DNA from 3 places in the Halomonas sabkhae genome. Region 1 is predicted to be linked to each of the others. Evidence: predicted binding sites of a transcription regulator. Region 1 holds the regulator's gene; each other region holds the start of a gene.
The links. The regulator sigma-54, encoded in region 1, starts transcription at its own class of promoters, with help from an activator protein. The targets are predictions, from matches to a motif close to TGGCACNNNNNTTGCTNT.
Positions count from the first base shown of each region.

Region 1 (10,257 bases):
AATGGCCCGCGCCAGTGCCACCCGGCGCGCCATGCCGCCGGAAAGCTCGGCGGGCGACAGTTCACGGGCACCGCGCAACCCCACGGCCTGCAGCTTGAGCAGTACCAGATCGCGAATCATCGACTCCGGCAGGTCGGTATGCACCCGCAGCGGAAAGGCGACATTCTCGTAGACATTCAGGTCCGAAAAGAGTGCCCCGCTCTGGAACAGCATGCCCATCCGCCGCCGCAGGCCGAACAGCGCCTTGCGCGACAGCCGGTGCACGTCCTCGCCATCGATGCGCACCCGCCCGGCATCCGGTGACAACTGGCCGCCGAGCAGCTTGAGCAGGGTGGTCTTGCCGGTGCCGCTGGGCCCCATGATGGCAGTCACCTTGCCACGCGGAATGACCATGTCGATGCCGCGGAAGATCGCCGTCTCGCCGCGGGCATAATGCAGGCCTTCCACTTCCACGAAGGGAGAGTCGGTCATCCGTATGCGTTCCTGAAGAGAATTATCGAACATCGTATCCTAACTGGGTCGCGGCGCGCCAGCACAGACCGGCTCCGCTTGCGCCGGGTCGATGGAGCATGTTCAATAGGCCACTTTTCACCATGGACATCCTGGCTGTCATGCTGCTTCCCGCCCTGCTCGTCATCCTCGGCCTCGTCGGCCTGCTCTGGAGTGCCGACCGCTTCGTCGGCGCCGCCGCCGCGACCGCCTACCGCGCCGGCATGAGCACCATGCTGGTGGGCATGACGATTGTCTCGATCGGCACCTCGGCACCGGAAATCGTGGTCTCGCTCATGGCCTCGCTGGATGGCGTGCCCAATCTCGCCACCGGCAATGCCCTGGGCTCCAATATCGCCAACATCGGCCTGGTGCTCGGCATCACGGCCCTGGTAGTGCCCATCCCGGTGCGCTTCTCGATCGTACGCAAGGAGCTGCCGCTGCTGCTCGGCGCCACCGGCCTGGCCGGGTATGCGCTGGCCAATGGTCAGCTGGACCGTCCGGACGGACTGCTGCTTGTAGCCCTGCTGATCTTCAGCCTGTGGTGGCTATTTCGCGCCGACACCCCGGGCGGCGCCGATGTCGACACCGAGATCCCCGACATGACGCTGGTGCGCGCCCTGTTGTGGCTGGCCCTGACCCTGGCGATCATGGTGGCCAGCTCGCGCGCCCTGGTGTGGGGGGCCAGCGAGATTGCCCGCGGCTTCGGCATCAGCGACCTGGTGATCGGCCTGACCATCGTCGCCATCGGCACCAGCCTGCCCGAACTCGCCGCCTGCGTGGCCAGCGCGCTGAAACGCCACCACGACCTGGCCATCGGCAACGTCATCGGCTCCAACCTGTTCAACATGCTGGCCGTGCTGCCGGTGCCCGCCCTGCTGCGACCGGGCGCCACCGATCCGGCGGCGGCCGGCCGCGACTATCCGGTGATGCTGCTGCTGACCCTGGCGCTGGGCATGCTGCTGCTCTGGCAACGTCACGGGCAGATCAAGCGCCTGCCGGGCGCCGTGCTGACCGCCATCTACGTCGGCTACCTGATCTGGCTGGGCAGTCAGCAGATCACCGCTGGCGTTTGATCCTTGAGAGAATTCCCGGGACAGGCAACAATCACACCATGACTGACACGACCTCCCCTTCCGACCTGCTGCGCAACAGCGCGATACGTACCCTGACCCTGGAGCAGCAGGCCATCGGCGCCCTGATCGAGCATCTCGATGGCGACTTCGAACACGCCTGCGAACTCATCCTGGGCTGCTCGGGCCGTGTGGTGGTGACCGGCATGGGCAAGTCCGGCCACATCGGCGGCAAGATTGCCGCCACCCTGGCCAGCACCGGCTCCCCTGCCTTCTTCGTGCATCCCGGCGAGGCAAGCCACGGCGACCTGGGCATGATCACGCCCGGCGATGTGGTCCTGGCCTTGTCGCACTCCGGCGAGACGGCCGAGGTGACCGCCCTGCTGCCCCTGCTCAAGCGCCTGGGCACTCCCCTGATCAGCATGACCGGGCGTCCGCACTCGACCCTCGGTCGCCATGCCGACGCCCACCTCTTCGCCGGCGTCGAACGCGAGGCCTGCCCCCTGGACCTGGCGCCCACCTCCTCGACGACCGCCGCCCTGGCCCTGGGTGACGCCCTGGCCGTGGCCCTGCTGGAGGCCCGCGGCTTCACCGAAGAGGACTTTGCCCTGTCCCACCCCGGCGGCAGCCTGGGCAAGCGTCTCTTGCTGCGTGTATCGGACCTGATGCACCACGGCAGTCGCCTGCCGCGCGTGGCGTCCGGCAGCCCGCTGCGCGATGCCCTGCTGGAAATCACCCGGCAGGGGCTTGGCTTCACCTGTGTCGTCGACCCGAGTGATTACCTGGTGGGTGTCTACACCGACGGTGACCTGCGGCGTACCCTGGACCATCACGCCGACCTGAGCCAGTTGACGGTCGACGACGTGATGACCGCTCCCGGCAAGCGCATCTCCCCCGACACCCTGGCGGCCGAGGCCGTGCGCATCATGGAAGACAACCGCATCACCGCGCTGGCCGTGGTGGATCCGGACGGTCATCCGGTCGGCGCCCTGCACATGCATGACCTGCTGGCCAGCGGCGTCATCTGATCACCGGAGTTGTCATGCCCGACACGCCCCTCTCCCCCTCCCTGCTCGAGCGCATGGCCAGGATACGACTGCTGGCCCTGGACGTGGATGGCGTGCTGTCCGATGGCCGGCTCTACTTCCAGTCCGACGGCAGCGAAACCAAGGCCTTTCACACCCTGGACGGCCAGGGCATCAAGATGCTGCAGGAAGTCGGCGTGCGCGTGGCCCTGATCACCGGACGCGACTCTTCCATGGTCACCGAGCGGGCCACGGCACTGGGAATTGCGCACCTTCATCAGGGCATCAAGCACAAGCTGCCCGTGCTGCGCCGGCTGAGCCACGAACTCGGGCTCGAACTCGACGAGGTGGCCTATTGTGGCGACGACCTGCCCGACCTGGCCCCTATCCATCATGCCGGGGTCGGTATCAGCGTACCCAATGCGCCGCCCTATATCGCCGCCCATGCCGACTGGGTCACCGAGCGCCCGGGTGGCCACGGCGCCGTCCGCGAGATCTGCGATGCCCTGCTCCAGGCCCGGGGAGACTGGGAGGCCATGCTCGCCCGCCACCTGAAGGATCCGGGGTAACATCATGCGACTCCCCAGACCCGGCTTTCGAACCTGGCTGTTTGTGCTGCTGCTGGCCCTGGGCGGCGGCCTGACACTGCTCGACCAGCGCCAGAGCGACTCGCACGGACCGCTGCCACCGAGCACGTCCGGCGAGCCCGATTATTATATCGAGGACCTCGAGGCGACGCGCTATGACGCCCAGGGACTCCCGCATCAGCAGCTGCAGGCGCCACGCCTGTCCCACACGCCCGGCGACGATGTCACCCGACTGGAAAGCCCGGACCTGCGGCTGCGCGATGACAGCGGGCGCCACTGGACGGCACGCGCCGAACAGGGCCGCCTGGAAAGCGGCGGCTCGCCACTGGTGCTCAGCGGCAATGTGCGCCTGGCAGCACCCGAGGAGCGCTGGCAGCTGACGACCCGGGTCCTGCACTACAATGCCGATACGGCTCATGCCTGGAGCGAAGCGCCGGTCACCCTGCGCCAGCCGCCGCAACGCATGCAGGCCGAACGTTTCGATGTCTGGCTCGATGACAACCGGGCCCGACTGACCGACAATGTCCGCGGCCACCATCCGCCGGCAACCGATGAGGACCCCGCGCCATGATGCGACCGACCCTGCCCCCGCTGCTGGGCCTGGCAGTGACGCTGCTGCTGACGCCAGTCCCGCAGGCACTGGCCCTCGAGGGCGATGCCAGTGCCCCTATCCAGGTGGAAGCCGACCGCCTCGAGCTCGATGATCAAGCCGGCACGGCCGTCTATCAGGGCGAGGTGCGCATCCAGCAGGGCAGCATGAAACTGCAGGGTGAGCGCGTGGAAATTCGCCGCAATGATGCCGGTCAGCTCTCGCGGGCCATTGCCACCGGCGGACGGGCCTACATCGAGCAGAAGCCGGCGCCCGATGCCGATCTCGTCCAGGGCTGGGCCAGGCGCATCGTCTACCATGTCGCGGAACGCCGCCTGGAACTGGTCGACCAGGCCGAACTGCACAAGGGCGACGACACCTTCAATGGCGGCTATCTGGAATATTTCCTCGACCGCCGGGTCGTCCAGGCGCGCTCCTCGGCGGAAGGCGTGGAGGGCAACCAGCGCGTGCGCATGACCCTGGAGCCCGAACAGCAGGAAGGCCAATGAAGACGCTGCACGCTAGCCACCTGGCCAAGAGCTACAAGCGCCGCCGGGTCGTCCACGACATAAGCCTGGAAATCGGCCAGGGCCATGTCATCGGCCTGCTCGGCCCCAACGGGGCCGGCAAGACCACTTCCTTCTACATGATCGTGGGACTGGTGCGTGCCGACGCCGGCCGAGTCGGCATCGACGACCATGACCTGTCGAACGCCGCCATGCACGAACGGGCCCGCGCCGGCATCGGCTACCTGCCCCAGGAAGCCTCGATCTTTCGCAAGCTGAGCGTGGCCGACAACATCATGGCGATCCTCGAGACACGCAAGGATCTCGACCGCAGTGGTCGTCGCCAGCGGCTGGAGTCCCTGCTCGAGGACTTCCACGTGACACATATCCGCGACAACGCCGGCATGAGCCTGTCCGGAGGCGAACGTCGCCGCGTGGAGATCGCCCGCGCCCTGGCCACCGAGCCCGACTTCATCCTGCTGGACGAACCCTTCGCCGGGGTGGATCCGATCTCGGTGGGCGAGATCAAGGGCATCATTCGCCAGCTGAAGACCCGTGGCATCGGCGTACTGATCACCGACCACAATGTGCGCGAGACACTGGATATCTGCGACGGCGCCTATATCGTGGGCGACGGTCAGATCATTGCCGAGGGCGATGCCGAGACGATTCTCGCCAACCAGCGCGTGCGTGACGTCTACCTGGGCCAGGACTTCCGCCTCTGACCCCGCACGCCGGGGCTCGGCCCCCGATCGCCAGCCGCCCGTGCAACACAGCATCGTCAAGAATCATGAATCGAGCCACCGGGGCCACTCCATTTGGCCCGAGTCTTGCATGAAGCACCTCGCCGGATTAGGGTAGAAGCTCCAAGACCGTCACCCGGACCCCTCGTCTATGGCCATGAAGGCTTCTCTGCAACTGCGGCTCGGCACCCAGCTGACCATGACGCCTCAGCTGCAACAGGCCATCGCTCTGCTGCAGCTCTCGACACTCGACCTGCGCCAGGAAGTCCAGCAGGCCCTGGAATCCAACCCCATGCTGGAGCTCGAGGAAGACTTCGGCGAACAGGCCGTGAGCGACACGCCGGAAGACGACTGGGCCAGTGAAATTCCCGATCAACTGACCGTCGACAGTGACTGGTCGGACACCTATCAGGATGCCGGGCTGGGCAGCACGGGCAGTGGCGAGGCGCCGGACTTCGAACGCCAGGCCGCCGGCCAGAGCCTGCAGGGGCACCTGACCTGGCAGCTCGCCATGAGCGGCATGCAGGAGCCCGACACACGGGTGGCCGAGAGCCTGATCGACGCCGTGAACGACGATGGCTACCTCGACCAGCCGCTGGAAGACATCCGTGAAGGATTGCGCGCCCAGGGACTGGACGCGCTGACGGACCAGGACATGGAGAGGGTGCTGCAGCGGCTACAGCAGTTCGAACCGACCGGTGTCCTCGCCCGCGACCTTAGCGAATGCCTGCTGCTGCAGCTCGCCGCCCTGCCTCGGGATACGCCCCATCTGCCCCAGGCCAGGCGCCTGGCCCGCCAGTTTCTCGAGGCCCTGGCCAGTGATGACCGACGCCTGCTGAAGCGCCGCCTGAGCCTGGACGACGCGGCGCTCGATGAGGTCATCGCGCTGATTCGAGAGCTTGACCCGCGACCCGGGAGCGCCTTCACCGCCGGCGGCGATGACTATGTCATTCCCGACCTGATCGCGCGACGCGGCGACCAGGGCTGGCAGGTCGAACTCAATCCTGACGCCCTGCCCCGCCTGCGCATACAGCCCGATTACGCGGCGCTCATCCGCCGCGCCGACAAGAGCCAGGACAACCAGTTCCTCAAGGACCACCTGCAGGAAGCCCGCTGGCTGCTCAAGAGCCTGGCCAGCCGCAACGACACCCTGCTGCGGGTCGGCCATGAGGTCATGGTGCGCCAGATCGACTTTCTGGAGCATGGCGAGGAGGCCATGAAACCGCTGATCCTGGCCGATATCGCCCAGACAGTGGAAATGCACGAATCGACGATCTCCCGGGTCACCACCCAGAAGTACATTCACACCCCACGCGGCGTCTTCGAGCTCAAGTACTTCTTTTCCAGTCATGTCGGCGATGGTGACGAGGCCCACTCCAGCACCGCCATCCGCGCCCGCATCCGCAAGCTGATCCAGGACGAGACGCCGCGCAAGCCGCTGTCCGACAACAAGCTGGTCAGCCTCCTCGCCGAGGAAGGCATCGAGGTGGCACGACGCACCGTGGCCAAGTATCGCGAGTCCATGCACATCCCTTCCTCGAGCCAACGCAAGCGCCTGCGTTGAACGTTGACGACAGCGTACGCGGCCAGCGGGCGACAGGGGGTTTGCACGACTCCAAAAAGGGTTACAATCAAGCCACAACCCATGGAGCAAGGAGCGTGTCATGCAAGTCAACCTCACCGGCCATCATGTGGAATTGACCGACGCCCTGCGGGACTATGTACAAGAGAAGCTCGCGCGTCTCGAACGTCATTACGACAACATCACGACCGTACAAGTGACACTCTCCGTGGAGAAGGAACGCCAGCAAGCCGCCTGTACCCTTCACGCCGCCGGCGCCGACCTGCACGCCGAGGCCAAGGACAGCGACATGTATGCCGCCATCGATGCCCTGGCCGACAAGCTCGACAGGCAACTGGTGAAGCACAAGGAAAAATCCCAGGCACGCGCCCAGGGCGCCGCCAGCGTGCGCTGACCCATCATGACTCTGGAAACCATCCTGCCCCCCGAGCGCACCCTCTTCGATGTGCCCGGGGGGAGCAAAAAACGGGTGCTGGAATTCTTCAGCACCTTCATCGCCCAGAATACACCCAGCCTGGACAGCCAGGAGGTCTTCAGCCGCCTGATCGGCCGGGAGCGCCTGGGCAGTACCGGGATCGGCCACGGCGTGGCCATTCCGCACTCGCGGAACCCCCACTGCAAGGCGCCCATCGCCGGCTTCCTGAAGTTGGCCGATGCCATCGACTTCGACGCCGTGGATGGCGAGCCGGTCGACCTGGTGTTCGTCCTGCTGGTGCCCGAAGCCGCCGATGATGCCCATCTGGCACTGCTCGGCCAGGCCGCCGCGGTGATGAACGACGCCGATACGCGCCACGCCCTGCGGCGTGCCGACAGTCAGCACGCCCTTCACGAATGTCTGGTCGAAGCGATCCGCCGACAGTCTTCCGCCTGACGGCCCCCTATGCGGCCTCGCCCCAAGCCTCTTCCAGGAGACCGCCATGCAGATCGTCATCATCAGTGGCCGCTCAGGCTCGGGGAAATCGATTGCCCTGCAGGCGCTCGAGGACCTCGGCTTCTATGCCATCGACAACCTGCCGGCCATGCTGCTTGGCTCCCTGGTCGACGAACTGCGCAGCGACCAGCTCAACCCCTCGGTGGCCGTGAGCATCGATGCCCGCAACCTGCCGCACGCCCTGCAGCGCTTCCCCAGCCTGCTGCAGGAGCTGCGCCAGCGAGACATTCAGTGCCAGGTCGTCTACCTCACCACGGATGCGCGCATCCTGCTGGAACGCTACTCGGCCACGCGCCGACGCCACCCCTTGACGCGCAACAACCGCATGACGCTGGCCGAGGCCATCGATCATGAAGAAAGCGCCCTGACCGAGATTCGCGACCTGGCCGATCTGGTGATCGATACCTCGCGCCTGTCGGTGCACGAACTGCGCAGCCGCATCGCCGACCAGCTCGCCGATCGCGGCTCGGAGGCCCTGGCCCTGACGGTCGAATCCTTCGGCTTCAAGCGCGGCGTGCCCCTGGACGCCGACATCGTCTTCGATGCGCGCTGCCTGCCCAACCCGTACTGGGACCCGTCGCTGCGCGAGTCCACCGGGCGCGACCGCAATGTGGTCGACTTCCTCGCCGGCTACGCCATGGTCGAGGAAATGCAGACCGACATCCGCGCCTGGGTGGAACGCTGGCTGCCCCGCTATCAGGCCAGTCAGCGCAGCTATCTGACCGTGGCCATCGGCTGCACCGGCGGCCAGCATCGCTCCGTCTACCTGGCCGAGCGCCTGGCCCACGACCTGGCCACGCACTATCCCGGCGTGCGTCTCCGCCACCGGGAACTGGGCATACAACTCAGCCGTCTCTCTCCGGAAACGGCCCCCGCACCGGACGACTGCGAGAAGGAACCCTGAGGACGTGGCCAGCCGCAAGCTCACCCTGACCAACAAGCGCGGCCTGCATGCCCGCGCCGCCACGCGACTGGTGCAATGCTGCCAGGCCTACAACGCCAGCGTAACGGTCTCCAACGGCGCCCAGAGCGCCGACGCCGCCAATGTCATGTCGCTGCTGATGCTCGCCGCGCCCTGCGGCACCGAACTGACCCTGGAAGCCGACGGCGAAGACGGCGAAGCGGTGCTCGACGCGCTGGAGCAACTGTTCGACGCACGGTTCGATGAGGAAGCCTGAGAAGGAAGAAGGAAGAAGGAAGAAGGAAGAAGGAAGAAGGAAGAAGGAAGAAGGAAGAAGGAAGAAGCCAGGCTGGTGCCTGGGTTTGTGGCGTCAAGGGTTTTCTTCCCTCTTCAAGCGGCGCGAGCCGCGTTCTTACCTCTTCAAGGCGCGTAGCGCCGTTCTTCCTTCTTCAAGCGGCGCCAGCCGCATTCTTTCCTCTTCAAGCGGCACTGCCGCGCCTCGGGCTTACCCGCCGGCGATGGTCATCTCGTCGATCAGCCAGCTGCCGGTGTGGATGCTGCCGCGGGTATCGATGTCGTCGCCGATGCCCACCAGCCCCTGGAACATCGTCTCCAGGTTGCCGGCGATGGTGAATTCCTCCACCGGGTGCTGAATCCGGCCGTTCTCGACCCAGAAACCGGCGGCGCCGCGCGAGTAGTCGCCGGTCACGCCGTTCACGCCCTGCCCCATCAGCTCGGTCACCAGCACGCCCTTGTCCATGCGTGACAACAGGGCCTGCTGGGACTCAAGCGGCGCCTCGATGCGCAGGTTGCGCGCGCCGCCGGCGTTGCCCGTGGTCGACATGCCCAGGCGACGGGCGCTGTAGGCCGACAGCATGTAGCTGGCCAGGCGCCCCTGGTCGATGAAGACATTGTCCCGGGTCTGGACGCCATCCCCATCGAAGGGGCTGCTGGCCATGGCGCCGACTTCCATGGGCCGCTCACTTAGCGAGAACCACTCGGGAAACAGCATGGTGTTCAGGCGCTCGCACAGGAAGGAGGCCTGGCGGAACTGGGCACCGCCGGCAATGGCCCCCATCAGGTGGCCCACCAGCCCGGAGGCCAGGGACGGATCGAACATCACCGGCATGCGCCCGGTGGCAAGCCCCTGGGCACCGAGCCGGCGCAGGGTGCGATCCGCGGCGCTCCGGCCCACTTCCGCGGCATCGCGCAGGGCGCGCGGATCACGGGCCGTGGTGAAGTCATAGTCACGCTGCATGCCGGCGGCATCCTCGGCGATCAGCAGGCACGACAGCGAATGCCGGCTGCCACGCTGGCTGCCCAGAAAGCCATGGCTGTTGCCGTAGACATGCACCCCTTCGCCGCTGGACAGGCTCGCGCCTTCCGAGCTGCGAATGCCCTCGACACCACGACCGGCGCTTTCACAGGTCAGGGCCAGTTCGATGGCCTCCTCGGTCGTGAGTGGCCAGGGGTGATGCACCTGCAGGTCCGGAAAGGAGGTCGCCATCAGCTCGGCGTCCGCCAGACCAGCGGCAGGGTCCTCGCCGGTATAGCGGGCAATGGCCAGGGCCTTTTCCACCACGTCGCGCACGGATGCCTCGCTGGCATCCGACGAGGAGGCGCTGCCCTTGCGCTGGCCGACATAGACGGTCACCGCGATGCCCTGATCGCGGGACAGTTCGACGGTCTCCACGTCGCCCTCCCGCACGCTGACGCCGATCCCCTGATCGACACTGGCGCCGACCTCGCAGGCATCGGCTCCCAGCCGGCGTGCCAGGGCCAGGGCCGCTTCGGCCCGGGTTTCCAGCAGGGCCTGCTGGGCGGCGGCATC
Region 1 covers NZ_JAUFPM010000015.1:91,024-101,280, forward strand. Annotated here, with positions in the region: gene QWY79_RS09615 (ABC transporter ATP-binding protein) at 1-471, opposite strand, end outside; gene QWY79_RS09620 (calcium/sodium antiporter) at 594-1,565, shown strand; gene QWY79_RS09625 (KpsF/GutQ family sugar-phosphate isomerase) at 1,604-2,590, shown strand; gene QWY79_RS09630 (KdsC family phosphatase) at 2,605-3,156, shown strand; gene lptC (LPS export ABC transporter periplasmic protein LptC) at 3,161-3,745, shown strand; gene lptA (lipopolysaccharide transport periplasmic protein LptA) at 3,742-4,272, shown strand; gene lptB (LPS export ABC transporter ATP-binding protein) at 4,269-4,994, shown strand; gene QWY79_RS09650 (RNA polymerase factor sigma-54) at 5,164-6,576, shown strand; gene hpf (ribosome hibernation-promoting factor, HPF/YfiA family) at 6,677-6,988, shown strand; gene QWY79_RS09660 (PTS sugar transporter subunit IIA) at 6,995-7,465, shown strand; gene rapZ (RNase adapter RapZ) at 7,512-8,429, shown strand; gene QWY79_RS09670 (HPr family phosphocarrier protein) at 8,434-8,703, shown strand; gene pmbA (metalloprotease PmbA) at 8,932-10,257, opposite strand, start outside.

Region 2 (10,257 bases), 160 kb from region 1:
GTAGGCCGCCGGCTCGGGCGCCTCCATGCGCCACATATCGGCCGCTCGCATGGCGGATTCGAGTTCGCGCAAGGCTTGCGCAAGTTCTTCATGTACGGTCATGGCATCTGGCTCCGGTCGATCTGTGTGACCATTTTCGCGCGTCTGGCCGGACGGACCAAATCGGATTTACAACGCCTGCGGGGCTGGCTGAGCGGCCAGCACCTTGCGCAGGAAGTCGCGCGTGCGCGGATCCTGCGGGGACTGAAAGAGCTGCGCCGGCGGCCCCTGCTCGACGATACGTCCGCCTTCCATGAAGACGACACGATCGGCCACGTCCTGGGCGAAGCCCATTTCATGGGTCACCACGAGCATGGTCTGGCGCTCCGCGGCCAGTTGCTTCATCAATCCGAGGACCTCTTCCACCCATTCGGGATCGAGCGAGGACGTCGGCTCATCGAACAGAATCACCTCGGCCTGAGCCGCCATGGCACGGCCGATGCCCACGCGTTGCTGCTGGCCACCGGACAGCGAGGCCGGATAGGCATCGGCCTTGTCGGCCAGACCGATACGCTCGAGGATCTCGCGAGCACGGGCATGGGCCTTGTCCTTGGGCCAGCGGTTGACGATGACCAGCCCTTCGGCAATGTTTTCCAGCGCCGTCTTGTTGGCGAACAACGCATAGTTCTGGAACACGAAGGCCGTGCGTCGGCGCGCCGCCAGGATGTCCCGGCGGCTGGCCCGGGTCACATCGACCTGCAGGTCACCCAGTGTCAGCTGGCCGGCGTCGGGGCGCTCGAGGAAATTCAGGCAGCGCAGCAGGGTGGACTTGCCCGTGCCGGACGGGCCGATCACGACGATGATTTCCCCCTGCTCGATCTCCAGATCAATGCCGTCGAGCACCGCCGTGCCGCCGAAACGCTTGGTCAGGTTGGCGATTTGAATCATCGGCTATACGCCTTGTTGAGTCGGGCCTCCAGGCGGCGCTGCCCCCAGGCCAGCAGCTCCACGACGATCCAGTAGATGACCGCCACGGTGACGAAGGCCTCGAAGTACAGGAAGCTACCGGCGGCCTCTTTCTGGGTGGCCCCCATCAGCTCGGTCACGCCCAGGGTGAAGGCCAAGGAGGTGGCCTTGATCATGTCGATGAAGTAATTCATCAGGGTCGGTACCGCCACCCGGGTGGCCTGAGGCAGGACGATGCGCCGCATCAGCTGACCATTGGTCATGCCGATCGACAACGCCGCTTCGGTCTGACTGCGGTCGACACCGACGATGGCGGCACGGATCGACTCCGCCATATACGCCGAGAAATGCAGCGTCAGCCCCATGATGGTCGCGGTGATACCATTGATCTGGGTCAGGAAATCCAGCAGCTGGGGCAGCCCGTAATAGAACAGGAAGAGCTGGACCAGCAGCGGCGTGCCGCGGAAGAAGGAGATGAACAGCATGGTCGCCGCATTCAGCCCCGGAATCTTCAGCACGCGAATCACCGCCAGGCCGCACGCCAGGGCCAATGCCAGCACCATGCCGGCGGCCGCCATTTCCAGCGTCAGCGGCAGGTAGCTGAGCAGAATGGGCACCAGCCCCAGCATGTAGTCGAAATCGAGCACACTCATGTCGCCAGCATCACTCGATCAAGGCTGCGTGATGTCGTTGCCGAACCAGCGTTCGGAGATCTCGGCCAGAGTGCCGTTGTCACGCAGGGCCTGGAGGGCCTGGCCCACTTCGTCACGCAGCTGACGGCCCTGCTCGGTATCGCGAAACGGCAGCGCGTTATGAATCTCGGAGAAGGTTTCGCCTGCCAGTTGCAGAGGCAGCGGCTTGTCCTTGATGACCTGGCTGGCACTAACGCGATCCATGACGAAGGCATCGACACGACCCAGCGCCGTATCCTGTTCGATGTTGCTTTCATAGGTGCGGATATCGATCTCGTCGGCGTAGGGCAGCTCACGCAGCAATGCCTCGAAATTCGAGCCCAGGTTCACCGCAACGCTCTTGCCTGGCAGGTCTTCGACACCCGAGATCGATGTGTTGCCTTCCTTTACCACGACCTGAGCGCCGTCATAGACATAGGGCTCGGTAAAGACGTACTTGGCCTGACGTTCTTCCGTGATGGTGATCTGGTTGGCGATGGTATCGATGCGTCCTGACTCGAGCATGCCGAACAGACCGGAAAAATTGGCCGTCTCGAATACCACCTCGGTGCCCATCTCATCGGCCACCGCCTCCATGACATCGACCTCGAACCCCTTGAGGGTGTCCTGCTCGACGAAGGTGAAGGGGAAATAACCACCGGACATGCCGACCCGCAGGGTGTCATCCTGCTGAGCCTGGGCCATGCCGGCTGCGGTCAGCAGTCCCGCCGAGAGTACCGGCAGGGCCACTTTTCTGAAGAGAGCGAGAGAGCGCAACATGACGATCCTCCTGTGAGGCTTGAAAACACGATAAGGAATAAAAAACCTTTCTCTATATTCCATTTTTACACAGATGCTGGACAAAGTCCCGTGCCATGGCCAATGGCTTCTGCTTATGAACATCATAGGCGGGACACAGGCGGTTAATACACAGAAGTCCTGCATGCAGCTGTGGATAAACCTTGAACACATGCTCCCGGGCCAGACCTGACGGGCACTCCACGCCGTTGGTCAATCAATGATCAGCCTCCACTGACGCACGCCGGCATCGGCTGACAGGATGGCGCCCCCATTGTAAGGTACGAGTCCTGAGCTGGGAGACCGCATGCAATCGATTGATAGCCTTCACGACTTTTTCGTCCGCACCGGTGCCGAGGTGCGGCTGTACCACCTGGGCCGCCGCGTCGTACCCTGCGAGCTGGAGAGCCTGCGTGCCCTGGAGCACGACGGCGCGGCCTGGCCGGCCCCCTGGCAGAGCCAGGCACGGCTGGCCATGGTGTTTCGGCTGGGAGACCTTCAGGATCCACTCATCTGGTTTTTGGCGCTGCCGCTCGATGAACAGGGCCAGCTGGACCCGGCAGCCCGTGACGCCTTCCTGCAGCGCTTGCTGGAGACACTGGGGCGCAACGTCCAGGGGCTCGGGCGCGAGGACAGCAGCGAGATCGACAACCTGATGAAGGACAATCCCCTGGCCTTCACGCCCTCGACCACCTTTCAGGCCATGCTGCACGCCCGCGCCAGCCATGATTTCGAGCGCCCGGCGAGCCAGCATCTGGAGCCGGTGGAGGCTTATCTGTCGGGCCAGCAGACACTCGACTGGCAGGCACTGGGCCTGCAAGGCCTTGCCGACTTTGCGGTGCGCATGGACGCCGATGCCCAGCACCAGCTGGCCCGCTCGATTGCTACACTGCCGAGTGAGGTGCTGGTATCACTGTGCTACTGTCTGGAACATGTCGCCATCCTCGATGAGCTGGCCGACCGCTTGCGCCAGCGCGGCGAGCAGGCCGCCAGCGATGGCGATATCGAGACATTCTGTGCCTGTGTCAGAGCCGTCAGTGGTGCCGACGAGGAAAAGACCGGTGACTGGTACGACACCCTGCTCGCCGACGAGCAGGCATGCGGCCCGGATCTGCTGGCGGCCATGGCGGGCCGGGGTTGGCATCACCTGGAGCATGCCGAGCGACTCCCGCGTTTTCTGACCCGACTGGCCAACGAACCGCGCGCCGACTTTTCCGCCGTGGCACGCGACCTGGCCCTGATACCCCGGCTACGCTTGCCCGTGTTGATGACACTGCGCGAGGCCGAGCCGACGTCGCCCATCGGCAGACGCCTGGCCAGTCTGCCCCGGTAAGCCAGCGCCGTTCCAGGAGCCAGAGGAGATAGCGTCATGAAGGAGTTGCCCTACCAGGCCAAGGCCATCGTCGGTCGCCGCGAGATGGTCACCCTGCCCGCCCTGAACCTGACGCTTTGCGCCAAGGTCGACACGGGGGCGCGCACGTCCTCTCTGCATGCCGAGGACATCGAAACCTTCGAGCATGACGGGCACCCCTGGGTGCGCTTCACTTCGCGTGGTGGCGGACCGGCCAGCCCCGCTCACGAGCAGTGCCTGCCACTGCACGACCGACGACGCGTCACCAGCTCCAACGGCCAGACCGAATGGCGCTTCGTGGTGCGTACGTCTATGCAACTGGGTGAGCTCGAGTTTCCGGTCGAGCTCACCCTGACCGACCGTCGCGACATGCGCCATCCCATGCTGCTCGGCCGCCGAGCGTTAAGACGCGTACTGGTAGCCCCCGGCGCCGGTTTCCTTCACGGTGAGCCCTGAGGCCAAGGTTCTCTCGGCCCTTCCCCACAACGGAGAATCGCCATGCATATCGCGCTGCTGTCACGCAATCGCAACCTCTACTCTTCGCGCCGACTGCTGGAGGCAGCCGAGGCACGGGGGCACAGTACTCGGGTCGTCGATACCCTGCGCTGCTACATGAGCATCGCCTCGCATCACCCTTCCATCCATTACAAGGGCGCCGAGCTGGAACCCTTCGATGCCGTCATCCCGCGCATCGGTTCCTCGGTCACCTTCTATGGCTGCGCCGTGCTGCGCCAGTTCGAGATGATGGGCACCCAGGTGCTCAACGACAGCGTCTCGATCACCCGCTCCCGCGACAAGCTGCGTTCGCTGCAGCTGCTGTCGCGCAAGGGCATCGGCCTGCCGGTGACGGGCTTTGCGCACTCGCCTGACGATATTCCGGACTTGATCACCATGGTGCGTGGCGCCCCGCTGGTCATCAAACTGCTGGAGGGCACCCAGGGCATCGGCGTGGTCCTCGCCGAGACCAACCAGGCCGCCGAGTCGGTCATTCAGGCCTTCATGGGCATGAAGGCCAACATCATGGTTCAGGAATACATCAAGGAAGCCAAGGGCGCCGACATCCGCTGCCTGGTCATCGGCGACAAGGTCGTGGCCGCCATGAAGCGCCAGGCGGCCGATGGCGAGTTTCGCTCCAACCTGCATCGGGGCGGCAGCGCCAGCGTGATTCGCATCACCCCGGAGGAACGCTCCACCGCCACCCGGGCCGCCAAGGCCATGGGCCTGCAGGTGGCCGGGGTCGACCTGCTACGCTCCAACCATGGGCCCGTCATCATGGAGGTCAACTCCTCCCCGGGGCTGCAGGGCATCGAGACCGCCACCGGCCGGGATATCGCCAACCTGATCATCGAACACATGGAGAAGAGCGCCACACCCAGGCGCAAGACGCCGCCCAAGCCTAAAGGCTAAGGCCAGGGCGGCAATTTAATCGTCCACGGGGGTGGCAAAAGTCACTCGACACCCCCACAATCTGCGTCACCGGAGGAGGTGAACGCGCATGTTTCTTGATAATCGCCAGGTGGCGATGGACAGTGCTCTGGAAGCACTGGCCGACAGCATCGATTATTTCCAGGACAACCTCGAGCGCCTGCGCCCCAGCCTGCGTGACGCCTTGAAGCCCCAGTTCGAGGAACGCAGCAAGCTGATGCGCAAGCTGCAGACGCTGGCGCGCCGTCACCTCGACCTTCTCCCCCGTGACGCCGACGTCGAGCGCGACGACTACATGTGGCTATGGAGCCGCTTGAAGAGCTTCGTCGGCAATGACAGTCAGGTGCTGATCAACGAGCTCCTCGAGCAGGAGCGCGTCCTCATGCAGTCACTCTCGACACTGCTCACGCATCCCCTGCCCGAGGCCATCGAACCGGTCATTGAGGAGTGCTGGCGGAACTGTCGTGCTCTGATTCGCGAGCTGTATCGCCTTCAGAAGCAGGGGCAGCGACGCTGAGATCGGGTCGCGGCGTGATCTGCAGGGGCTCCTGGGGCCCCAGGAAGTGCGGCTCGCGCCCCCAGACATACAGATCCCCCAGCGTCGCCACGCGTGCCAGCCACTCCCTGGCCCTGAGACGCCAGGTGCCATCGGAAGGCTGCGTCGGGGCCACACAGCCTTGTACCTCGATGCCCAGTGCATCAGCAATGAACAGCGCCCGTGGCAGGTGCCAGTCCTGAGTGACCAGCAGGGCGCGCTGCACGGTGAAGACATCGCGCGCCCGGATGAGCGTGTCGAAGGTACTGAAACCGGCATAATCCAGTGTCATGGCCGATTCCGGCACACCACGGTCGAGCAGATCCTTCCACATGGTGATCGGCTCGTTGTAGTAGCGGGTGCTGTTGTCGCCCGACAACAGCAGATGGTCGACCTTGCGCTCTTGAATCAGGCCGGCCGCGGCCCGCATGCGGCCTTCGAAATGCGGGTTGCGCGCCCCGCTGCGCGTCCAGTGCGAGGTGCCGAAGATGATCCCCACCTGCCGCGGCTGACACTTCGCCAACTCGGTTTCGATGCGTCCGCTGGTGCTGGTCAGCACCCAGACATTGCCGGCCAGAAACAGCAGCAGGGCCAGCAGGGTGCCTCCGCCGAGCAGCATCAGCAGGATTCGGAAGGTTTTCCATGGTAGCGAGAGCATCGATTTTCCCAATCCCGAAGGCAGCTCATGCGCAGTTTCCCTGCACCAGTGTCATGGAGGCAGGCTCGCGAGTTGGACGGTTGGCGCTCAGAACATCCCCAGCTCGAGCTTGGCTTCCTCACTCATCATCTCGCGACTCCAGGGCGGGTCGAAGACAATTTCGGTGTGTACCTTGCTGACCTGGGGCGCGCCCAGGATCTTGTTGCGCGCATCGGCGGCGATGACATCGCCCATGCCGCAGCCCGGCGCCGTCAGCGTCATGCGAATGGTGACCATCCGTTCGCCACTGATCAGACGCTCGATGCGGCACCCGTAGACCAGTCCCAGTTCGACGATGTTGACCGGGATTTCCGGATCGAAACAGGTCCGCAACTGCTCCCAGACGAAGGCCTCGATGTCCTCTTCCGAGGCATCTTCCGGCAGCGTCGGGGCAGGCACGGCGTCCAGTCCCAGGGCATCGAGCTGACTGCCCTCGATCAGATACATGCGCCCTTCCAGGCCCACACTGACCGTGCCACCCTTGGCCTGCATCACCGTGACTTCGCTGTCCTCGGGCAATGTCTCGGTCTTGCCGAACGGAATGGCGATGGCCTCGACATCACGCTGCAGGGGCAGCACCTGCCCCTTGGTGACACCGGCCAGTGCATCAATATCACTCATGAGTCTCCTCGGCTTTCGCTCAGCGCAGCATCCCGACCACGCGCTGCAGCGCCTCGACGAAGACGTCGACTTCCTCGGGTGTGTTGTAGGCGGCGAAGGAAGCGCGGCAGGTGGCCTCGACCCCCAGGGACGCCAGCAACGGCTGGGCACAATGATGCCCGGTGCGTATCGCCACGCCCATCTGGTCGACCAGCAGCCCGATATCCTGGGCATGGGCGCCATCCACCACGAAGGACAGCACCGCTGCCTTGTCGGGCGACGTGCCCAGCACGCGCAGCCCCTCGATCGACGCGACACTCTCCGTGGCATGCTGCAGCAGGCGTGCTTCCCAGGCCTGGATCAGGTCCAGTCCGATCCCTTCGACCCACTGCAGCGCCCGGCCCAGGGCAATGACCTCGGCGATGGCCGGGGTCCCCGCCTCGAACCTGTGCGGGATGTCGGCGAAGGTGGTCGGTGACTCGAAGGACACCGTCTCGATCATCTCGCCGCCCCCCTGCCAGGGAGGCATGGCCTCGAGCAGCTCGGCGCGGCCATAGAGCGCGCCGACACCGGTCGGACCATAGACCTTGTGACCGGAGAAGGCGTAGAAGTCCACGCCCAGCGCCTGCACATCGACGCGCTGATGGGGCACCGCCTGGGCGCCATCGACCAGGATGAGGGCACCATGCTGGTGGGCCAGGGTGGCCATCTCGGCCACCGGATTGACGGTGCCCAGGGCATTGGACACGTGGTTGACCGCGACCAGCCGGGTCCGCTCGCTCAGCAGATCACGGTAGGCCGACTGATCCAGCACTCCACGCTCGTCCACCGGAATCACTCGGATGGTGAACCCCAGCTCGCGTGACAGCAGTTGCCAGGGCACGATATTGGAGTGATGCTCGAGGCGCGAGATCAGCACCTCGTCACCCTGCTGGAGGTTGACGCGCCCCCAGCTGCCGGCCACCAGATTGATCGCCTCGGTGGTGCCGCGCGTGAAGACGATTTCACGCGTCTCGGCGGCTCCCAGGTGCGCACGCACCTTCTCGCGCGTACCCTCGAACGCTTCGGTCGCTTCGTCGGCGAGGGTATGCAGGCCGCGATGGATATTGGCGTTGTAACGCCCATAGTAGTCATCGAAGACATCGATGACCTGACGTGGTGTCTGGCAGGTCGCGGCATTGTCGAGATAGACCAGCGGCCTGCCATGCACCTCGCGCCCGAGTATCGGGAAGTCACGACGGACCCTTGCGACATCCAGCATGAGGTCGTTGAAGTCAGCCATGACTATTCCTCGTTGAGTGCCGAGGCAGTTTCCACCAGGCCGGCCAGATTGAAGCGCTCCGGCAGCTTGCCGGCCACGGCGAGCTCGACTCGCTCGGATACCGCATCCAGATCGACCAGATCCATCACCTCGCCGGCGAAGGCCAGGGTCAACAAGCCACGCGCCGTCTGCTCGTCGATGCCGCGGGTGCGCAGCGCAAAGACCGCTTCTTCATCGAGCTGGCCGGTGGTCGCCCCGTGCGCACACTTGACGTCATCGGCATAGATCTCGAGCTCGGGCTTGGTATCGATTTCGGCACGATCGGACAGCAGCAGGTTGGCATTGCTCTGGTCCGCTTCGATCTGCTGGCTGTCGCGCTTGACCACTACCTTGCCGTTGAACACGCCATGGGCGCGGTCATCGAGAATGCCCTTGTAGTTCTCGTGGGAGAAGGTCCGCGGGGCATTGTGGTTGGCCCAGGTATGGTTATCGACATGCTGACGGCCCTGACCATAGAAGAGGCCATTGAAGACCGCCTCGGCACCCTCGCCGTTGAGCTCGGTGACCAGATCATTGCGCACCAGGCCGCCCCCCAGATTGAGGTTGAACGACACATAGCGGCTGTCACGCGCCTGCTCGATGTGAATGCTGGCGATATGACTGTCCTTGATCGGCGCTTCCTGCAGCTTGTAGTGAGTCAGGATGGCACCGCGGTCGAGGATGATCTCTTCCACCAGGTTGGTGAAATTCGCCGCCTCGGCTTCGCCGACATGATGTTCGATCAGCGTGGCCTGGCTGCTGCTTGCGGCCTCGACCAGAATGCGCGGATGACTCATGACCTGGTGCTCGCCGGAGCGGGACAGGAATTGCAGCACGATCGGCTTGTCGACCACGGTGCGCGGCGCCAGGCGTACCACGGCGCCTTCTTCCATGAAGGCCGTATTGAGCGCGGCGAAGGCCGAGAAGTCAACGCCGGTCAAACGACCCAGCGGGCCACCCACGGCTTCGTGATTGTCTTCCAGGGCCTGCGACAGCGGCAGCACCTGCACGCCTTCGGGCAGGTCGCCGAGGGCCGAGAGCGCCGGGGCGAAGACGCCATCCACGAAGGTCAGGCGATGGGCATCCACCGGCAGCGTCAGTGCCGCGGCAGTGGCCGGCGAGAACTCGGCGTCGCCGGCCAGGGTGAAGTCCGTGCGCGCGATGTCGCGCACATTGGTGTACTTCCAGTCTTCGACGCGACGATGCGGAAAGCCGAGCGCTTCGAAGCGTGCTGCACCGGCCTGACGGCGCGCCGCGATCCAGGTCGGCTCGTTGCCGCGCTGGGCGTTGCGCTCGGCCAGGCGATCGAGAAAGCGCTGTTCGTCACTCATGCCGCAGAGTCCTCCACGACCCAGTCATAACCACGGGATTCGAGTTCACGTGCCAGATCGGCATCACCGCTCTTGGCAATGCGACCCTCGACCAGCACATGCACCCGGTCGGGAACGATGTAGTCCAGCAGGCGCTGGTAGTGAGTCACCAGCAGGATGCCCTTGTCGTCACCGCGCAGCGAATTGACGCCGTCGGCCACGACCCGCATGGCATCGATGTCGAGTCCCGAGTCGATTTCGTCGAGCATGGCCAGCTTGGGCTGCAGCACCAGCATCTGCAGAATCTCGTTGCGCTTCTTCTCGCCACCGGAGAAGCCTTCATTGACGGCACGCTGCAGGAAGCTGGTATCCATCTTCATGAAGCTGACCTTTTCCTTGACCAGTTTCATGAAGTCCGGCGCCGCGATTTCTTCTTCACCACGCGCGGCGCGCTGGGCGTTGAGTGCCGCCTTGAGCAGATAGATATTCTTCACGCCCGGAATCTCGACCGGATACTGGAAGCCCAGCAGCAGGCCCGCCTGGGCGCGCTCCTCGATTTCCATCTCCAGGACATCCCGGCCTTCGAAGGTGATCGAACCGCTCGTCACCTCATAGCCGTCCTTGC
Region 2 covers NZ_JAUFPM010000015.1:251,351-261,607, forward strand. Annotated here, with positions in the region: gene QWY79_RS10495 (YqcC family protein) at 1-102, opposite strand, end outside; gene QWY79_RS10500 (amino acid ABC transporter ATP-binding protein) at 169-927, opposite strand; gene QWY79_RS10505 (amino acid ABC transporter permease) at 924-1,598, opposite strand; gene QWY79_RS10510 (amino acid ABC transporter substrate-binding protein) at 1,617-2,396, opposite strand; gene QWY79_RS10515 (DUF3549 family protein) at 2,722-3,747, shown strand; gene QWY79_RS10520 (ATP-dependent zinc protease family protein) at 3,784-4,221, shown strand; gene rimK (30S ribosomal protein S6--L-glutamate ligase) at 4,264-5,172, shown strand; gene QWY79_RS10530 (hypothetical protein) at 5,261-5,707, shown strand; gene QWY79_RS10535 (SanA/YdcF family protein) at 5,628-6,383, opposite strand; gene sufT (putative Fe-S cluster assembly protein SufT) at 6,471-7,043, opposite strand; gene QWY79_RS10545 (aminotransferase class V-fold PLP-dependent enzyme) at 7,063-8,304, opposite strand; gene sufD (Fe-S cluster assembly protein SufD) at 8,307-9,653, opposite strand; gene sufC (Fe-S cluster assembly ATPase SufC) at 9,650-10,257, opposite strand, start outside.
Region 2: a site for sigma-54 is predicted at 2,475-2,492, ahead of QWY79_RS10510 (amino acid ABC transporter substrate-binding protein). Genes of this name have one in related genera too.

Region 3 (10,257 bases), on a different contig from region 1:
TTTGCCCTGGTCTGGCACATCTGGTGGCTGGCCATCGTCGGCGGCATCGCAACCTTCGCGGTCTTCATGGCGCGCGTCTTCAGAGAGGACGTGGACTACTATGTCCCGGCGGCTGAAGTCGAGCGCATCGAGCGCGAGCACCAACAACGTGTGGAGATGCAGGCGTAATCATGGCTACCGATACCCTTAGCAACCACGAGGATCATGCCCACGAGCATGATCACCACGACACTGCAGGGACCAAGATCTTCGGCTTCTGGGTCTACCTGATGAGCGACCTGGTGATCTTCGGATCACTGTTCGCCACCTATGCCGTGCTCCTCGGGGGCACGGCCGGGGGCCCGTCCGGTGCGGATATCTTCGAGCTCGATCTGATCCTGATCAGTACCTTCCTGCTGCTGGTGAGTAGTTTCACCTACGGCATGGCGGTGCTGGCGATGAATGCCGACCAGGTCGACAAGGTCAAGAAGTGGCTCGCCATTACCTTCCTGCTGGGGGCGGGCTTCATCGGGATCGAGATCTACGAGTTCCAGCACCTGATCCATCTCGGCTATGGTCCGGACCGCAGTGCCTTCCTGTCGGCGTTCTTCACGCTGGTGGGCACCCACGGTCTGCACGTCTTCTTTGGTCTGATCTGGATCATCGTCATGCTGATCCAGCTGCAGCAGAAGGGCCTGACCGACATGACTCGCCCGCGGATCATGTGCCTGAGCCTGTTCTGGCACTTCCTGGACATCGTCTGGATCTGCGTTTTCTCCTTCGTCTACCTGATGGGAGTCCTTTGACATGAGTGGAAATGCCTCTCACGAAGAACACAGCCATGGTAGCGTCAAGTCCTATGTGACGGGGCTGATCCTGTCCCTGGTGCTGACCATCATTCCCTTCGGGATCGTGATGACCGATGCGCTGGCAACCAGCGCCACGGTACTGATCATCGTGGCAACGGCGGTGGCTCAGTTGCTCGTCCAGCTGGTGTTGTTCATGCACATGAACACCAAGGCGGACGAGGGCTGGAACTTCATGTCGTTCGTCTTCACCGTGTCGATCCTGGTTCTGGTGATCGGAGGTTCCGTATGGATCATGTACAACCTGCATCAGAACATGATGATCGGTTGACTCCGGCGGACAGGATGCACAAGGACTACCTCACCATCACCAAGCCGGGCATCATCGGCGGCAATGTGATCGCAGTACTGGGCGGCTTCTTCCTGGCCGCCCGGGGCGATGTCGATCCCTGGCTGTTGATGGCCACGGTGGCCGGTCTGGCCCTGGTCATCGCCTCGGGCTGCGCGTTCAACAACGTCATCGATCGCGACATCGATGCGATGATGCAACGCACGCAGTCCCGCCCCCTGGTGCAGGGCCGACTCACACCGGCGGCAACACTGCGCTTCGCGACCCTGCTCGGGGTCGCGGGCTTTGCCTTGCTCGGGTTCTTCACCAACTGGGTGACGGTAGGCCTGGCTGCCTTCGGTTTCGCGATTTATGTCGGCGTCTACAGCCTCTACATGAAGCGTCATTCCGAGTACGGCACCCTGGTGGGGAGTCTCTCCGGTGCCATGCCGCCCGTCGTGGGCTATTGCGCGGTGACCGGGCAGTTCGATACGGGGGCGCTGACGCTGCTCGTCATCTTCTGCCTGTGGCAGATGCCGCATTCCTATGCCATCGCGATCTTTCGTCTGCAGGACTATCAGGCGGCGCGGATTCCCGTGCTGCCGGTGGTGCGCGGCATCAGGACGGCCAAGCACTACATCCTCGGCTACATCCTGGCCTTCGTGCTGGCCTCGCTGGCATTGAGCGTGGCGGGGTATGCCGGCTACGGGTACTTCATTGTGGCTCTGCTGATGGGGCTCTACTGGCTGTATCTGGCCGTGCAGGGCTATCGGGCGGATGATGAAGCCCGCTGGGCCAAGCGTGTCTTTGCCTTCTCGATCATCACCATCACGGTGCTCAGCCTGATGATGTCGGTGGATGCCAGTCTGCCGCCCGCCACACCGCTGTGGACCGCCCTGACCTGACGCTGTCGTTCGCTCCAATGCGATGATCCGGGGGCATATTCCCCGGATTCCTGCCTATACTCATACTGACAGATGACGCAGTGGACCGACGGGCCGATCCTGGCCTGTCTCCGGCAGGAGGTAGCGCTATGTTGACACATGTATGGGGTCTGATGGCCCACCCGAACCGCGAGTGGAAACAGATCAAGGAAGAGCGTGAGACACTCACGCATCTCTATGAGCATCATGTCTTGCTGTTGGCGGCCGTTCCGGTCGTCTGCTCCTATATCGGCACGACACAGGTCGGCTGGAGCCTGGGGGGTGGCACCACCATACAACTGGGGTATATGGATGCCCTGGGGGCCGGGGTCGTGTTTTACCTGGTCATACTGGCGGCGGTCTATGCGGTCGGCAAGGTCATCCGATACATGGCCAAGCGATACGCGCATAACCCGCCCAAGCAGAGTCAATGCATCGTCTTTGCCGGCTATGTGGCCACGCCCATGTTTCTCAGCGGCATTGTGTCGATCTATCCGCTGATCTGGCTTTGTCTGCTCGCCGGCACCATCGGACTGTGTTACACCGCCTACCTGCTCTATCTGGGCATTCCGGCCTTCCTGAACATCAGTCGCGAGGAAGCCTTTGTCGTCTCCAGCACGACGCTGGCCTTCGGCGTGCTGATTCTCGAGGTACTGCTCGGCATGACGGTGCTGCTGTGGGGCTACGGCGAACGCATCATCCTGGCGCTGCTGGGCTGACTCTCCTGCCCCCGAGCCGGCGTCGAGACAAGCGCTGGCTCGGCTGTGACGACTCCGGACCAATAAGCGGAACGGGCAACCCTGGGTTGCCCGTTCGCGTTCGGCGTCATGCTCGGCTCAACGGGTCTTGATCATTCCGGGGGCGGAGTGCCTGCAGCATCCGGCGCCGGGGCGACTTGCGCCAGGGCACGCTGCAGAGGCTCCAGGGTGGCGTCGATGTCCGTCAGCTTGTCGATGCCGAACAGGCCGATACGCAGGCTTCTGAAGTGCTCGCCTTCACCGCACATCAGGGGAATGCCGGGGGTCACCTGAACTCCCAGTTCGGCGAGCCTGTCGACCAGCTCCGCATCAGGGGTGTAACGGGTCACCACCGTCGGTGCCCGATAGGCTTCGGCGGCCACTGACTTGAAACCGTGTTCGTCGAGCATCGCCTGTACGCGACGCCCCAGCTCGAACTGCTGATCACGCAGCTTGTCGACGCCATACGCTTCGATTTCCGCCATGCTATCGCGCAGCTGGCGCAGGCCGTCGGTGGGCAGGCTGGCATGATAGGCATGCTCGCCGGCCTCGAAGGTTTCCATGACCGTCAGCCACTGGCGCAGGTCGCAGGCAAAGCTGGTGCTGCGGGTTTCATCGATGATCTCGCGTGCCAGGCGCGACAGCATGACCATGCCGCAGCAGGGCGTACTGCTCCAGCCACCCTGAGGCGTACTGAGCAGGACATCGACGCCGATATCCAGCATGTCCACCCAGGCCGCGCCCGAAGCACTGCTGTCGAGAATGAACAGGCCGTTTTCTTCGTGAATGGCTTCGGCGATGCGCCGCATGTATTCATCGGGCAGAAGGATACCCGACGAGGCATCGACATGAGGGGCGAAGACGATATCCGGCTGCTGGTCGCGAATCGCCTCGATGACCTCTTCGATACGCGGCGGGGCAAAGGGGGATACGGGATCATCCTCGTCCTCGCGGGCCGCCCGGCGAACATTGCGGTCCGCCGGGATACGGCCCTGGTCGAGCATCTGGCTCCAGCGATAGCTGGAGTCCCCGGTGCGGATCACCAGGCAGCGCCGCTCGCTGGCGAACTGGCGTGCCACGGCTTCCATGCCGAAGGTCCCGCTGCCGGGCACGATGACCGCCGAATGCGCGCGATAGACGCGCTTCAGGGTGGCGGCGATGTCGCTCATCACCTGCTGAAAGTGCGGCGACATGGGGTTGAGAGCACGATCCGCGTTGACCACCGAGTATTCGAGCAGTCCATTCGGGTCGGCAGTGGATAACAAGCCGGCCATTATCTTCTCCGTCGTCGTGGGGAGCGTGTTGATGCCTTGAGGATATGCTCATTCACGTCGCTAGACCAGCCCCGCCCTCGGTCGCACTATCCTGTATGGGAGACCAGGAGCCCGATGGCGGAGGCGTGCACCTGGATGGTGCGCAGCGACGTACCGTGGAGCGCTGCCACGGCGCTTCATGGTGCAGGCACCGGCCAGCCCCGGGGATAAATGGGCGGCTGGTGTGAAGTTGGCACGCGGCCTGCAAGGGAAACCCCATATCCATGACACACGCCAGGTATTGCCATGTCGTCTACCGTCACCGCGCCCGATGCGCCGCGCTTGTTGTTCAGTGATCTGGATGGCTCGCTGCTGGATCACGATACCTATGCCTGGTCGCCGGCGGCTGCTTGGCTGACGCGTCTGGCGAGTCTCGGTGTGCCGGTGATTCCGGTGACCAGCAAGACGCGCAGCGAGCTGCTCGGCCTGAGGCGTGAACTCGGGCTCGAGGCATCGCCCTTCGTGGCCGAGAACGGGGCCGTGGTGGGCCTGCCCATGACCTGGCGACATGCTTCCCACTCAGCGGATGCCGATGGGCTGGTGGTGCATACCCTGGGTATCGATATCGGCTTCATCCGACAGCGTCTGGCGGTCTGGCGCGAGCGTCTGGGGGCGTATTTCACGCCGATGAGCGAGATGTCTCTGGAGCGCTTGATCGAGGTGACCGGCCTGACCGAGTCGCAGGCGCGCCTGGCCAGGATGCGCGAGGGCAGTGAGCCGCTGATCTGGGAGGATAGCGAAGAAAAGCTCGAGGCCTTCCATCAGGCGCTGAAGGGTGACGGGCTTCGCAGTGTACGGGGCGGCCGCTTCTGGCATGTGACCGGGGAGGCCGACAAGGGCGATGCCGTCATCTGGTTGATCGCGCGTTTTGCGGCGATGCGGGGCGTCCGGCCGCTGACGTTGGCGCTTGGGGATGGGCCCAATGACGTCCGCATGCTGGAAGCCGTCGACAGCGCGGTGGTGATCCCCGCGCGCCATGGCCTCGCGGTCAGGCCGAACCAGTCGGCCCTGTATGTCAGCCGGGCCGTGGGGCCTGTCGGCTGGGCCGAGGGCGTCACGCACTGGTGGGGCAACGAAGGCGTTGCTCCCCTGGAACCTGCCGCCCCGGGAGGGCGTTCCCATGAGTGATTTTCACCAGAACGGTATCATTACCGACTTCCATAACCTGACCCACCGTTCGGTCGATTCGCTGGAAGCCGACCTGGTGCAGTTTGCCCGGCAGCGGCCGATGAGCCTGATTCTGCCGTCCCTGTACAGTGAACTGGAAGGTCCGGCGCTGAACCACATTGTTCAGGAAATTGCCGCCGCGCCCTATCTGGAGGAGGTGGTCATCGGCCTGGATCGGGCCGATGAGGCGCAGTTTCGCCATGCCCGCGAGTTCTTCGCGCGACTTCCCCAGCGGCATCGCATCCTGTGGAATGATGGCCCCAAGCTGACGGCCCTGGATCGCGAGCTGGAGGCGCGCGGACTCTCTCCCCAGGAGCCCGGCAAGGGGCGCAATGTCTGGTACTGCGCCGGCTATGTACAGGCCTCGGCCCGCAGCCAGGTGGTGGCCCTGCATGACTGTGACATCCTGACCTATGATCGCGGCATGCTGGCCCGGCTGTTCTATCCGGTGGCGCATCCGCACTTCAACTATGAATTCTGCAAGGGCTATTACCCGCGTATCGCCGAGGGCAAGCTCAATGGTCGGGTGTCACGTCTGATGGTCACGCCCCTGCTGCGGGCGCTCAAGGTCATCGCCGGCCCCTTGCCGTACCTGGATTACCTGGACAGCTTCCGCTATCCCTTGTCGGGCGAGTTCGCCATGCGCAGTGACGTCCTCGACGGCATCCGCATCCCCGCCGACTGGGGCCTGGAGATCGGTGTGCTGTCCGAGGTGCAGCGCAATCACTCGACCAACCGTCTGTGTCAGGTGGATCTGGCCGATAGCTACGACCACAAGCATCAGCCGGTCTCGGAAGACGATGCCGCGGCCGGTCTCAATCGCATGAGCCTGGATATCGCCAAGGCGCTGTATCGCAAGCTGGCCACCCAGGGGGTGACCTTCAGCGCCGAGGACTTCCGTACCCTCAAGGCAACCTACTACCGTATGGCGCTGGATCTGATCGAGGCCTACGACCACGACGCCACCATGAACGGCCTGACCCTGGACCGTCATGCCGAGGAACAGGCCGTCGAGCTGTTCGCCCGCAACCTGCTCGACGCCGGCTCGGCCTTCCTCGACAACCCTGGGGAACGCCCCTTCATCGCCAGCTGGAACCGCGTGCGCGCCGCCATCCCGGATGTTCTCGAACGCCTGCACGACGCCGTCGAGGGGGATAATGCTTACGGCTGATTCACCAGCCACAGACTCCGGTAGGGGCCGAGTGTTGCTTCGTGGTTCCAGGGGGCCTGGGCGAGCAGGTCGTGCCACTGGCCGTGGGTCAGTTCCGGGAGTTCGAGTGGCTGGGGCCGGTCGGTGACGTTGTGCACGGCGATCAGGCGGCGGCCGTCAGCGGTCGGGCCGCGTTGCAGGGCGATCAGGCTGGGTGGCGTGTCCAGCACCCGCTGCGGTGCATCGGGATGGAAGCAGGGTTCTTGACGCCGCGCATCCAGCATCCGGGTCAGCGACTTGAAGACTTCCCGGGTCGGGGTGGCGGGCGTTTCGAGCAGCCATTCGAGCTCGTCTCGCTGCCAACGGCGGCGATTGATCGAGCGCAGGCGCCCGCTGCGTTCCACGCCTTCCAGGTCGTTGAGGGTCCCCGTCAGGACATGCAGGTAGATCGCCGGAATGCCGCGCAGGCCGAGCATCAGTTGCTGGCTGCACAGGAAGCGGGGCGTCTGCCAGGCATCCGGTCCGCGACGGTTGCCCTTCATGGCGTCGAACCAGGTGATGTTGAGCTCGTAGGGGGCATCCTCCCCGTCGTCGCGGGTGCGCATGCTGGCGTAGCCGCCGAAGCGGTGCATCAGTTCGACCAGGGCATCGATGTCGTGCTGTGGCAGCCAGCCTTCCAGGGGGCGAACGCCGATGCCGTCGTGGCTTGCCGTGAAATTCAGGAAGCTGCAGCCCGGGGGCAGTTCGGGCAGGCTGCGCAGCCAGGCTGCCAGGGTGCCGGCTTCGCCGCAGGTCAGGGTGTGCAGCAGCAGGGGCGGCAGGGGGAACTGATAGACCAGATGCGCCTCGTCAGGGGACGCGTCGCCCGCGTCGGGGGCCGCCAGTCGATCGAGGCCGAAGTAGCTGATGTTTTCCTCGTGGGGCACATTGGTCTCGGTCAGCAGCAGGGCATCGGGGGCGACATGGTCGATGATGGTGCGCAGCAGGCGCACCACCTCGTGGGTCTGGGGCAAATGTATGCAGGACGTACCCACCTGCTTCCAGAGATAGGCGATGGCATCCAGGCGTATCACTCTGGCGCCCTGGTCGAGATAGAACAGCAGGATGCCGATGAACTCCAGCAGCACATCCGGATTGGCGAAGTTCAGGTCGATCTGGTCTTCCGAGAAGGTCGCCCACAGGTGGCGCACCCCGCGCCGGGTCGGCACCTTGACCAGCAATGGCGAGCTGCGCGGCCGCACGACCGCCGAGAGGTCGGTATCCGGGTCCATCTCGATGAAGTAGTCGCGGCCCGGCTGGCTGCCGGTCAGGTAGTCGGTAAACCACAGCGACTCCCGCGAGACGTGGTTGAGTACCAGGTCGACCCCCAGATCGAAGCGCTGGCCCAGGCGTTGGATGTCATCCCAGTCACCGAGCTCGGCATTGACCTCGCGATAGTGAATGACCGAGAAGCCGTCATCGCTGCTCCAGGGGAAGAAGGGCAGGATATGCACGCCGCTCAGGGTGTCGCCCAGGTGGCGGTTCAGGAAGTCCTCGAGCACCTGCAGGGGCGGCATGTCATCGGCGACCAGGCTGTCGCCGTAGCTGATCAGCCACTGGTCACGCTGGCTCCACAGGGGCACAGGGGCTGTGTCCGGCGTCGATCTGGCCGGGGCCTGGTGAGTCAGCAGGGTTTCCAGGCGGCGCAGGACTTCATCGGCCCGCGGGCCATACAGCATCTCCAGATGCTGGTGGGTGCGGCGCCGAAATTGCGCCGCATCGATCGGTGTGGAATGTGATCTGGGCATCATGGCCGCCACTCTCGCGTCAGGAACCGGAACGTCTCATGCAGATAGCATGCCAGCCCACAGGGTGGATGGCATCCGGCACCCACCAACGCTGGTGTCCGAGAGTGGCGACCTAGACCACCGGGGCTTCAAGCGGTCTGGTCGAGGCCCATCTGCCAGAAGTCGATTTCCAGGCGGGTGGCGTCGCGGAAGATCTCCGCCAGTCGAGCGAAACGCGCCGGCGTCACCTCGGCCAGACGGGCGTCGAGCCAGGCGATCTCGTCGCGCATGGCGGCCTGGAAGTCATCACTCGCGTACATGGCGATCCAGGACTCGAAGGGGTTGGCGTCGCCCCGCAGGGTGCTCGGTCGCGCGTTCAACCAGTTGGCGATCTCGCCGTAACCCACCAGGCAGGGCGCCAGCGCCACGTGCAGGTCGAGCAGGTCGCCGCGGCTGCCGGTGTCCAGCACATAGCGCGTGTAGGCCAGGGTAGCGCGGGCTTCGGGCAGTCTGGCCAGGTCCTCCTCGCTGATGCCCCATTCGCGGCAGAATCCCACATGCAGATCGAGCTCGACGTCGAGGATGGTCTTGAGGCCCTCGAAGGCGTGGCGCAGCTCGGCCAGGTCGTGGCTCTTGTAGGCCGCCAGGGCATAGGCGCGCGAGAAGTGAATCAGGAACAGATAGTCCTGTTGCAGGTAGTGACGAAAGGCCTCGGGGGCCAGGTTGCCATCGCCCAGCGAACGCACGAAGTCGTGCTCGATGTAGGCGCGCCAGTCAGTCTGGCAGGCGTCGGTCAGGTCGTGAAATTGGTAACCCATCATGTCTCCGGTGTCGGGATCCGGCATGTGGGCGCAGCGAAACGAGCGGGCAGGACGACCGGTATAGCGGCACCGGGCGCTGCGCTTGATTCCCTACGCCGGTTCACGGGCGACCATGAGTCGCCGCCACCCGGATCAGGTTCCACGGGATCAACGCTGTGCCCCTGAGGGCGAGCGTCATCTCAGCCGGTGTAACCGGCACCCCGTCAAGCGAGAGCCTCTACTCTAACACCTCGTCGAGGCTTGAACAGGGGGGTCAGGGGCCAGTGGCGGACTCCTTCTTGTTACCCGGTGCCAGTGCCCAGTCGCCGGCAAAGGATTGCAACGGCATGGCGCGGCGGTATTCCGCGGGCGGCGGCGTGAGCTCGGCCGCGTCCTCCAACGGGGCCTGACCGGCCAGGTGGCTCAGCACGGCGGGGACCGAAGTCTCGCTGGGCACCAGCAGCAGGCCGCGTCGGCGCAGGCGTCGTCCGATGGTCAGGCTGCTGCTGAAGCGCACCAGGGGCGCGGCGAGCAGCAGGCCCAGCCAGACGGGCGTCAACCACCAGAAGAAGCCGGGGGTGTACCACCAGGTCACGCCTGCCCAGATGGCGCCCACCAGAGTGCCGGGCCAGGTGTAGCGAACGGCGTCCCGCCAGGGCAGGGCGCGCCCCTCGCGGGACTGGGCATTCCAGGCTACGGTACGGCCGCATAGCACCTCCACCACGAAACGGCTGTGAAAGACCATCATCAGGGGCGCGATCAGGATGGCGAACAGGGCTTCCAGGAGGGCGCTGGCGAGCAGTCGGGCGCGCCCGCCGAACGCTGCCGCCGACTGTCGCCAGACCAGGGCCACGCCCAGCACCTTGGGCATCAGCAGCATCGCCAGGGTGCCGCCCAGCAAGGGCATGATGAGGTTGGGCGGAGAGATCGGCCAGTCCGGAAACAGCTGGGCGTCGGAGGTGAAGAAGTTGGGATCGATCAGTGCATGCAGCAGCGCATCGGCGGTGCTGACGACGAGTATCGCCAGCCATACCAGGGAGGACAGGTAGGCCAGGGCACCGCACAGGAAATGCACCCGGCTGACCATGTGCAGGCCGCTGCCGCCCAGCAATCGCAGATGCTGCAGGTTGCCCTGGACCCAGCGGCGATCGCGCTTGGCGTAGTCGAGGATATGGCTCGGCATTTCCTCGAAGCTGCCGCCCAGGTCGGTGCGCATGCGCACTTCCCAGCCCGCGCGGCGCAGCAGGGCGGCCTCGACGAAGTCGTGGCTGAGGATATCGCCGCCCAG
Region 3 covers NZ_JAUFPM010000017.1:267,560-277,816, forward strand. Annotated here, with positions in the region: gene cyoB (cytochrome o ubiquinol oxidase subunit I) at 1-168, shown strand, start outside; gene cyoC (cytochrome o ubiquinol oxidase subunit III) at 171-785, shown strand; gene cyoD (cytochrome o ubiquinol oxidase subunit IV) at 787-1,116, shown strand; gene cyoE (heme o synthase) at 1,131-2,018, shown strand; gene QWY79_RS12040 (Yip1 family protein) at 2,147-2,755, shown strand; gene QWY79_RS12045 (pyridoxal-phosphate-dependent aminotransferase family protein) at 2,887-4,047, opposite strand; gene QWY79_RS12050 (HAD-IIB family hydrolase) at 4,333-5,214, shown strand; gene QWY79_RS12055 (glycosyltransferase family protein) at 5,207-6,424, shown strand; gene QWY79_RS12060 (sugar phosphorylase) at 6,415-8,190, opposite strand; gene tenA (thiaminase II) at 8,319-8,987, opposite strand; TPP riboswitch at 9,060-9,203, opposite strand; gene mdoH (glucans biosynthesis glucosyltransferase MdoH) at 9,244-10,257, opposite strand, start outside.
Region 3: a site for sigma-54 is predicted at 8,228-8,245, ahead of QWY79_RS12060 (sugar phosphorylase). Genes of this name have one in related genera too.